Regions from separate parts of the Metabacillus sp. Hm71 genome, predicted to be linked through region 2. Evidence: a T-box and tRNA genes for the amino acid it is inferred to sense, from the RefSeq annotation. Region 2 holds a T-box; the other holds one or more tRNA genes.
The links. A T-box is a leader RNA that pairs with one kind of tRNA and senses whether it is charged. The one in region 2 lies ahead of glyQ (glycine--tRNA ligase subunit alpha), so its partner is inferred to be a tRNA-Gly.
Positions count from the first base shown of each region.

Region 1: it encodes a tRNA-Gly, which carries the amino acid that the T-box ahead of glyQ (glycine--tRNA ligase subunit alpha) is inferred to sense. The anticodon was not compared.

Region 1 covers NZ_CM200278.1:797,001-801,434, forward strand. The annotation lists gene ACSVDH_RS04035 (response regulator transcription factor) at 1-1,015, shown strand, start outside; gene manA (mannose-6-phosphate isomerase, class I) at 1,062-2,009, opposite strand; tRNA gene ACSVDH_RS04045 (tRNA-Gly) at 2,272-2,345, shown strand; gene ACSVDH_RS04050 (B3/B4 domain-containing protein) at 2,774-3,439, opposite strand; gene queG (tRNA epoxyqueuosine(34) reductase QueG) at 3,534-4,434, shown strand, end outside.
Region 2 covers NZ_CM200278.1:4,036,208-4,040,641, forward strand. The annotation lists gene glyS (glycine--tRNA ligase subunit beta) at 1-1,531, opposite strand, end outside; gene glyQ (glycine--tRNA ligase subunit alpha) at 1,524-2,414, opposite strand; T-box leader at 2,518-2,700, opposite strand; gene recO (DNA repair protein RecO) at 2,756-3,508, opposite strand; gene ACSVDH_RS20025 (YqzL family protein) at 3,542-3,685, opposite strand; gene era (GTPase Era) at 3,878-4,434, opposite strand, start outside.

The sequences.
Region 1 (4,434 bases), 2.9 Mb from region 2:
TCCGATTATATCAAAGAGCTTTGCTGGGGATAGGGATTTGGCGTTTTTTACTATTTTAAATATATGCAATGAAATCGTTTGGTCCAATCGCAGTGGAGTATCCTTCAGAAATGTTAATAAGGAAGATGAAATTGTTATTGTTTTGTGGAAGCAAACAGATCAGCAGGGATTACTTCAGAAAATCCAAACATGTATTTTAACGTGTTGTCAGATGAATGTTATATTTGCAGTAGGTCATTCATCACAGCAGCTACATGGATCGTATCAATCTGCTCAGCAAACAATGCTGAAGCATGATTTGCTGTCAGCTGCGAAAAAGAGAATTGTTTCTTATGAAGAGATTCGCTCAAGCTCATTGCTTCATCTATTAGATTATACGCAGGAAATCATGTGGGCCTTACAAAGCGGAAGTATTGAGCAAATGGATCAGGTGCTGAACAAAATCTTTACAACCCTTCAAACCGCCCATATTATCTCCCTTGAGCAAATACAAGCGTGGGAAAATCAATTTGATTTATTAAGAAAGAATTGGTTAAAGGAATATCAAATTAACGAGGACATTTCCTTCTATCATAGCAAGGACTATTGGGAAGAGGACGGCTCCTTTTCGTTTGAGAAGTTTAAGGATGAGAAGCGAAAGGAATTTCATGAACTTATTCATTTTTTATTTCGTGTTAAATACCAAAAAGAAAAAAACAGCATTCAAGAAATCGAAGCGTATATCAGAAACAATTATGAGCGTGATATCACCTTACAAGAAATCGCCGATCGCTTTTATTTAAGCCGCGAATATATTTCAAGAAGGTTTAAATCCGAATACAATGAAACAATCACAAACTATCTCACAACCATCCGAATTGAAAAGGCCAAGGAGCTCCTGGAAAATCCGCATTTGAAAATATATGAAATTTCCTTTAAAGTCGGCTACCAAAACGAAAAATATTTCAGTAAAGTATTTAAAAAAATTGTCGGACTGACGCCGAATGAATATAGGGTATCGGTTATGTCGAAATAATAAAAGGGAAAGTTCCCCAATAACAAGGGGGACTTTCCCAAATTTTTTATAGATAAGAAGCGATAAAATCAGCATTCCCTTTTAGGCTGAATTCACCAAAGCCATTAGGTAATAGGAAATGATCGCCTTTTTTATAGGAATAGGTTGATCCTTGGTGCGTTAATTCACCTTCGCCTTCAATGACACTAACTAATGTAAATGGTTTGTCCTGAGTTAGTGAAACTGTACCGGATAGGCTCAATTTTTGAACGGTAAAATAAGGACATTCTACATATGTTGTGATGGCTGCATCATCAATTTGTTCGGTTTTTGGTGATACTTCAGTATGTGAGGATGGTGTTTCTGTTACCTCAATGCTTTTCTCAATATGAAGCTCGCGCAGGTTTCCTTCTGCATCTTTACGGTTAAAGTCAAAAACACGATAGGTTGTGTCAGAGTTTTGCTGTGTTTCTAAGATGATCGTACCAGCTCCAATTGCATGGATTGTTCCGCTTGGTACGAAGAAGAAATCGCCCGGCTTGATTTTTACTCTACGTAATAGCTGATCCCATTCTCCTTTTTCAATCATGTTGACTAACTCTTCCTTCGTTTGTGCATGATGACCGTAAATGATTTCCGCGCCTTCTTTGCAATCAATTATGTACCAGCATTCTGTTTTTCCTAGTTCACCATTTTCATGGACCTTAGCATATTCGTCATTGGGATGCACTTGGACAGATAAATCCTGGTTGGCGTCAAGGATTTTCGTTAATAGCGGGAAGCGGTCTCCCTCAATATTTCCGAATAATTCACGATGTTTTTCCCAGAGTTCGCCTAAGGAAACTCCTGCATATTGTCCGTTTTTTACCACGCTTTGTCCGTTTGGATGTGCGGAGAAAGCCCAGCATTCACCAGTAGTATCTGAAGGGATATTATAATGAAAGGAAGTTAATTGTGTTCCACCCCAAATGCGATCTTTAAATATTGGATTAAAAAAAAGTGGTTCTCTGCTCAATATTATAGGCCTCCTTAGAAATTTTACCTTTCTATTTTAAGCTAAAAAGCTTGGAAAAGCATACCTTTTTAAACGAAATAAGACTTTCGCCCTTTACCCCGACAGTTTGAAAAAGAAAATTCAAAATACCCCTTGATAATTTTGTGAACAGATTATATACTAATTAAGTAACTTTTCCGACTGTCATCGACATGCTTCGACAATTTTATCAAAAAGATTGTTGAATTATCTTTCTTTTTTTGTTATAATAGATCATGTTCTTGCGGGTGTAGTTTAGTGGTAAAACCTCAGCCTTCCAAGCTGATGATGAGGGTTCGATTCCCTTCACCCGCTCCATACATAATAATCGTGTGCAACGCAGTGTTTCGTTTCTCAGATAAACGAGGCATTGCGTTTTTTAATTTAGAAAAGCGGAAGAAGTCAACATCGAATCGCTATCGCTCTTCGTGTTTCCTTTACCGCACCTTAACGGGCAGTAAGAGTGTATGCCTTAGAAAAATATTGATTAAAACTGCCCGTAAAGGTCCGATAAGTCTCGCTAACCATCAGTAGGAAAAACACTACTGATGGTAGTCTCGCTTTATCTCATACGGAGTGCTCTTTTTTCTACGTCGCTGAGCAAGGCGCTTCATGCGAGGAGGGGGAAGTTCATTAGTCGCTAGAGCTGGCAGTTAAAAACGCGACGTCCTGTCGCACTAACTGCACTTGCACGTCCTGTGCTTCGGAGCTAGACACAAACTCCTAAATACTTTTTACTATGCATTCTACCCAAGAACCTCATAAACCGCTTCGCCGCCATGTATTTGCGTGAACATGCTTGACAATGCTTGTAATAGCTGGTTAGCCTCGTCTTTTTGAAGAGATGGCTGGAAATAAATGAGATGAAGCGCATTACGTGTGTTTTCGGTCACAGCGGATCGTTTTGAATCAACATATGGACTTCCAAACGGTCCTTGCTGGTCAGCAGATAAGAGTTTCTTTGCTAAGGAAACCTCGCGTTCATTAATCGCTATATATGAATCCTGTTCAGTTCCAATTTTAATCAGGATAGTTCCATCAAGCTGATCGGCATCATAAATGCCTAATGGGATTTGATATTGCAGAGAAAGAAAATTATTCAGATCCACTGCTGAGTTGACATTATGTAAAAATTGTTGTTTCTGTACACGGCGATATAATGCTTCATTAGATGGTCGGTAGCGATTTGGATCTGTGCCAACAGATTTAAACAATTTTCTCCATTCGTTTATTGCCGGAATGTCAGTGACTTTTTTATCTGCATAATCAAAATAAAGGGATTCTTGAAATAATCGCAATCTGCCTTTTAGCATTTGCGGAGAGTCAGAGACTTGAATATCGTGATAACGGACAATGCCAATTTTAAAATCAGGTATTACTTGCTTTACTTCATCACTAATTTGAATTTCCATTATTTTAACCTCCACATGGTACTGTAGTTATTTTACCATAATGAGAGGAAGGAATCGTCTGATCCGCATCAACTAAAAGAAAGGAGGGAAAGGAATGAATATAGAGCAATTTAAACAAGAAGTGATTGCTTATAGTAAAGAAATCGGCATTGATAAAATTGGGTTTACAAGTGCCAATATGTTTGAGGAGCTGAAGCAGCGGCTTATCACACAGCAGGAGTTGGGCTATCAATCAGGCTTTGAGGAGCCGGACATTGAGAAACGAGTCACACCTGTTAAGCTGCTGCCAAAAGCAAGTTCGATTATTTCCATTGCTCTTGCATATCCTTCTAAAATGAAAAATGCTCCTAAAAGCACGAGAGAGGATCGGCGCGGAATTTTTTGCCGTGCTTCATGGGGGCAGGATTATCACACGATTTTACGGGATCGGTTAAGTAAACTGGAAAGCTTTTTGAAGGAAAAAGTGCCGGATATCCAGGTGAAATCAATGGTTGATACTGGTGAGCTTTCAGATCGGGCTGTTGCAGAACGGGCGGGAATCGGCTGGAGCGGGAAGAACTGCTCGATTATCACGCCCGAATTTGGTTCCTATGTTTATTTAGGAGAAATGATTACGAATTTTCCTTTCCCTCCTGATACACCGATGGAGGATCAATGTGGCAGCTGTAGAAAATGCCTTGATGTTTGTCCGACTGGCGCTCTTGTTCAAGGCGGCCAGCTTGATTCTACAAAATGCATCGCATTTTTAACGCAAACGAAAGGGTTTTTAGCTGATGAATATCGCACGAAAATTGGGAATCGGATATATGGCTGTGATACTTGCCAAACCGTCTGCCCTGTGAATAAAGGGAAGGATTTTCATTTTCACGAGGAAATGGAACCGGATCCGGAAATCGCCAAGCCAAAATTAAAACCGCTGCTTACGATGAGCAACAGGGAATTTAAAGAAAAATTCGGCCATATCTCTGGTGCATGGCGCGGGAAAAAACCGCTGC
Region 2 (4,434 bases):
ATAATGTAAGGGCCATTTGAATCAATTCAGGTAATTCAAGCTTCCATTTCTTATGAAGAAGGATTTGCACGATTCCGCTCGCTTGTCTTCTTAATGCATATGGGTCTTGAGAACCTGTTGGAATTTTGCCGATTGCAAAGAATCCCGAGATGGTATCAAGCTTATCTGCTAAAGCAACAACTGCTCCGACTGTTGAAGCAGGTGCTTCATCCTCTGCATGACGCGGCATGTAATGTTCATTAATAGCAATAGAAACAGCTTCTTTTTCACCACTTATCCGAGCATATTTTTCACCAATTTTCCCTTGAAGCTCAGGAAATTCATAAACCATATTTGTCACTAGGTCAAACTTACAAATAGATGCAGCGCGTTTTATATCCTGTTTTTCTTCACTGCCGACTCCTAGTTTTTCTGCTAGTAAGCCTGAAAGCATCACAATACGGTTAACCTTTTCTCCTAACGTTCCCAACTCTTCATGAAAAACAATTTTATTTAGTTTCTGAACCGCATCTTCAATTTTCAGCTTTTGGTCTTCTTTATAGAAGAAGTTTGCATCAGAAAGTCTTGCCCGGAGTACTTTTTCATTTCCCCTCGCCACATTTTCAAGGTGATGATGATCACCATTACGAACTGTAACAAAAAACGGTTGAAGTTGGCCGCTTTGATTTCTTACTGGGAAGTAGCGTTGATGCTCCTTCATCGTTGTAACTAAAACTTCATCAGGCAAAGCCAAATATTCCTTTTCAAAATTTCCGAATAATACAGTTGGGTATTCAACTAAATTATTGACCTCTTCAAGCAAGTCTTCATCTACAGGAATGACCCAATCCTGTGCTTTCTCAAGATCAGTTAATTGATTGACAATCGCTTCTTTCCTTTTTACAGGATCAGCGATGACAAATTGCTCTAATAAAGCCGCTTCATATAATGACGGTGCAGCAATTTCAACCTTAGCACCTAAAAAACGGTGTCCATAGCTAAAGGAATTTGTGTGTACACCTGCGATTTCAAATGGGATGACATCCTTGCCAAATAAAGCCACAAGCCATTTGATCGGCCTAATATACCGCATTTCCTGACTTCCCCAGCGCATATTTTTAGGAAATGTTAAGCCTGTGATGATTTGACGCATTTCCGTCAATAGCTCTTTCGTCTCTTTTCCCGCGATAAATTTCTGCACATGGGCGTACTCGACACCTTTAATCTCTTTAAAATAAATATCGTCTACAGAAGCACCTTGACCTTTTGTAAAGCCGATTGCCGCTTTGGACCAATTGCCGTTTTCATCAAGCGCGATTTTTTTCGCCGGACCTTTTGCTTCCTCTTCAATATCTGGCTGTTTATCTGCAACATCCTTAACTAATACGGCTAATCTTCTAGGAGTTGAATAGGCTTTTACCGTTCCAAAAGAAAGCTTCTGATCCTTTAACCAATTTGTTACCTTTTCACTGAACTGATTCATTGCATCTGTTACATAATGTGCCGGAACTTCCTCTAAGCCAATTTCAATTAATAGATCCTGCTTACTCATCCTTTGCTCCTCCTTCCTTATTTAACATTGGGAAACCAAGTTTTTCCCTTTCTTCATAAAAGGTTTTTGCTACTTTACGTGCTAAATTACGGACCCGGCCGATATAACCTGTTCGTTCTGTGACAGAAATAGCCCCTTTTGCATCAAGCAGGTTAAACGTATGGGAGCATTTTAAAACATAATCATATGCTGGGTGGACAAGCCCTTCGTCCATTTGACGATTTGCTTCTTTTTCATAGGTTGAGAACAATTGAAATAACATGTCAGTGTCAGATGTTTCAAATGTATATTTTGAATGCTCATATTCAGGCATTAAGAAAATATCCCGAATCGTAAAGCCGTCTGTCCACTCTAAATCAAAAACATTTTCTTTATCTTGGATATATGATGCCAATCTCTCAATTCCATACGTAATTTCAGCAGATACTGGTTTACATTCTAAACCGCCGACTTGTTGAAAATATGTAAATTGTGTGATTTCCATTCCATCAAGCCACACTTCCCAGCCCAAACCGGCACAGCCTAGTGAAGGATTTTCCCAGTTATCCTCAACAAAGCGAATATCATGCTCTAACGGGTCAATTCCAAGAGCACGTAATGAATCCAAATATAATTCCTGAATATTATCCGGGGATGGCTTCATGATCACTTGGAACTGATGATGCTGATAAAGTCTGTTCGGATTTTCCCCATATCTTCCATCAGCAGGTCTTCTTGATGGTTCCACATATGCGACCTTCCATGGCTCTGGTCCAATACTTCTTAAAAATGTATATGGACTCATTGTTCCCGCACCTTTTTCAGTATCATAGGCTTGCATCAGCACACAGCCTTGATCAGACCAATGCTTTTGCAGCGTTAAAATCATGTCTTGAATATTCATTGATTCCTTACACCTCCATAATAAATAAAAGCATAATGCTTTTGTCATTCTTTTATGATGACAAAAAAACAAAAAGCCCTCATCCTTATGCCACCATTCATGACATAGGGACGAGAGCATACCCGCGGTTCCACCCTAATTGCTTATCATTTTAAAAAAGATAATAAGCCACTTAAAAATACTGCTCCGGAATGCCTTTCGTTACGAACCAATCCTTAGCTTTCACCGTCCTAAGGTCGCTTTCATTGGGTTATTCGTAAGTACTCTTTTCCTTCAACGCAAAATGTTAAATTATACTTGCATATTAATCGAAAAATGATCGGATGTCAACAGCGCACATACTATAGTTTTCCTTTTAAGGAATCTACTTGATCTAAAAATCGTTTAGACTTCAGTATCAGACCTGAATATTCTTGATAATAGGCTTGGATCACCGATTTTAATTCACTTTTCGTTTCAGGCTTTACTGAAATATTCCCTAGTCGACTTAAATCAAAATAATAAAACAGCCGTAATAATTTTACCGTTATTCGAGATATTTGTAACCTGTAAGGATCATGCTCAAAGCATCTATGGCAGATAAATCCGCCTTCTCGGATTGAAAAATGAAAAGTGCCATCCTTACTTTCACATAAAACACAACCGTCAAGCAGGGGGTGAAGACCTAAAACGGTCAACATTTTCATTTCAAAAATATTAACCAAGATATCCGGGTCGACTCCGTCATCTAAATATTCAAAAGTCTGTTTTAACAGTTCAAATAAGTAGGGATTACGCTCATGATTTTCTGTGCTTTTATCCAGTAATTCAGCTATGTAAGAAGCATATGCGGTTAGGAAAATATCCTCGCGAATTCCCCTTAAAGAACGAATCGTCTCCCCTTGCTGAAGACTGCCTAAACCACTTGTTTTTTGAAATAAAAATGTTCCATACGTAAAAAGTTGGGTAATGGACGTAAGGCGACTATTTGTTTTTTTCGCGCCCCTTGCCATTACCCCAACTTTTCCAGCTTCACGGGTATATATGGTAATGATTTTGTTTGTTTCACCGTAATCCGTTGTTCGAATTACAATTCCTTCACATTTTTGAAGCAAATTTCCCTCACCTTCCAAAGGTTTAGGCAAGATTTAGGAAATTGGAAAATCCATTTCAGCTAGTTCATCATCTTGAGAATCGGGTCCGTCATCATTCTCCTTTTCTAATTCTTTAAAAAGAAGATACGTATCAATGCTACCTGTTTGCGAAAAGACCTTCCAGGTAAAATCCAACATAAAAACCCCACCTTTCAGTTGTTAACACTAGCAAGCAATTTATATCCAATTTCTTTATAGTTATCTTGACCTTCTTTAGTCCGATTCATGTTAAACAATTTTTGCTAATACATTTTATGAATAGGAAAAGTATTTGTTTAGTAGATCGTTATGAAGCACATTTAATTGGCTGATCAGAGCAAAGGAAATGGATTAATATTCATCTTCCCTAAATCCATAATCTCTTAACTGTGAAGCTTTATTTCGCCAATCCTTCTGAACCTTCACCCATAACTCTAAAAAGACCTTAGACCCTAGCAATGCCTCAATATCAGCACGAGCCCTTTTACCAATCTCTTTGAGCATGCTTCCTTTTTTTCCTATAATAATCCCTTTTTGAGAGTCACGCTCTACAATGATTGTAGCTCCTACAAAAATAGCTTGATTATTTTCGCGTCTTTCAAGTGTGTCCATGACAACTGCAACTGAGTGTGGGATTTCCTCCCTCGTTAAGTGAAGAACTTTTTCACGAACCAACTCCGTAATGATAAAGCGCTCGGGATGATCTGTTACTTGATCCTCAGGATAGTATTGAGGACCTTCCGGTAAGATTTCCTCAATTTGCTTCAAGAGCCTTTCTACATTATTCCCTTGCAAAGCAGAGATCGGGACAATTTCTCTAAAAGGATATAGATTTTTATATTGCTCGATTAAAGGTAAAATCTCATCTGGATGAATTTGATCAATCTTGTTAATGATCAAAAAAACAG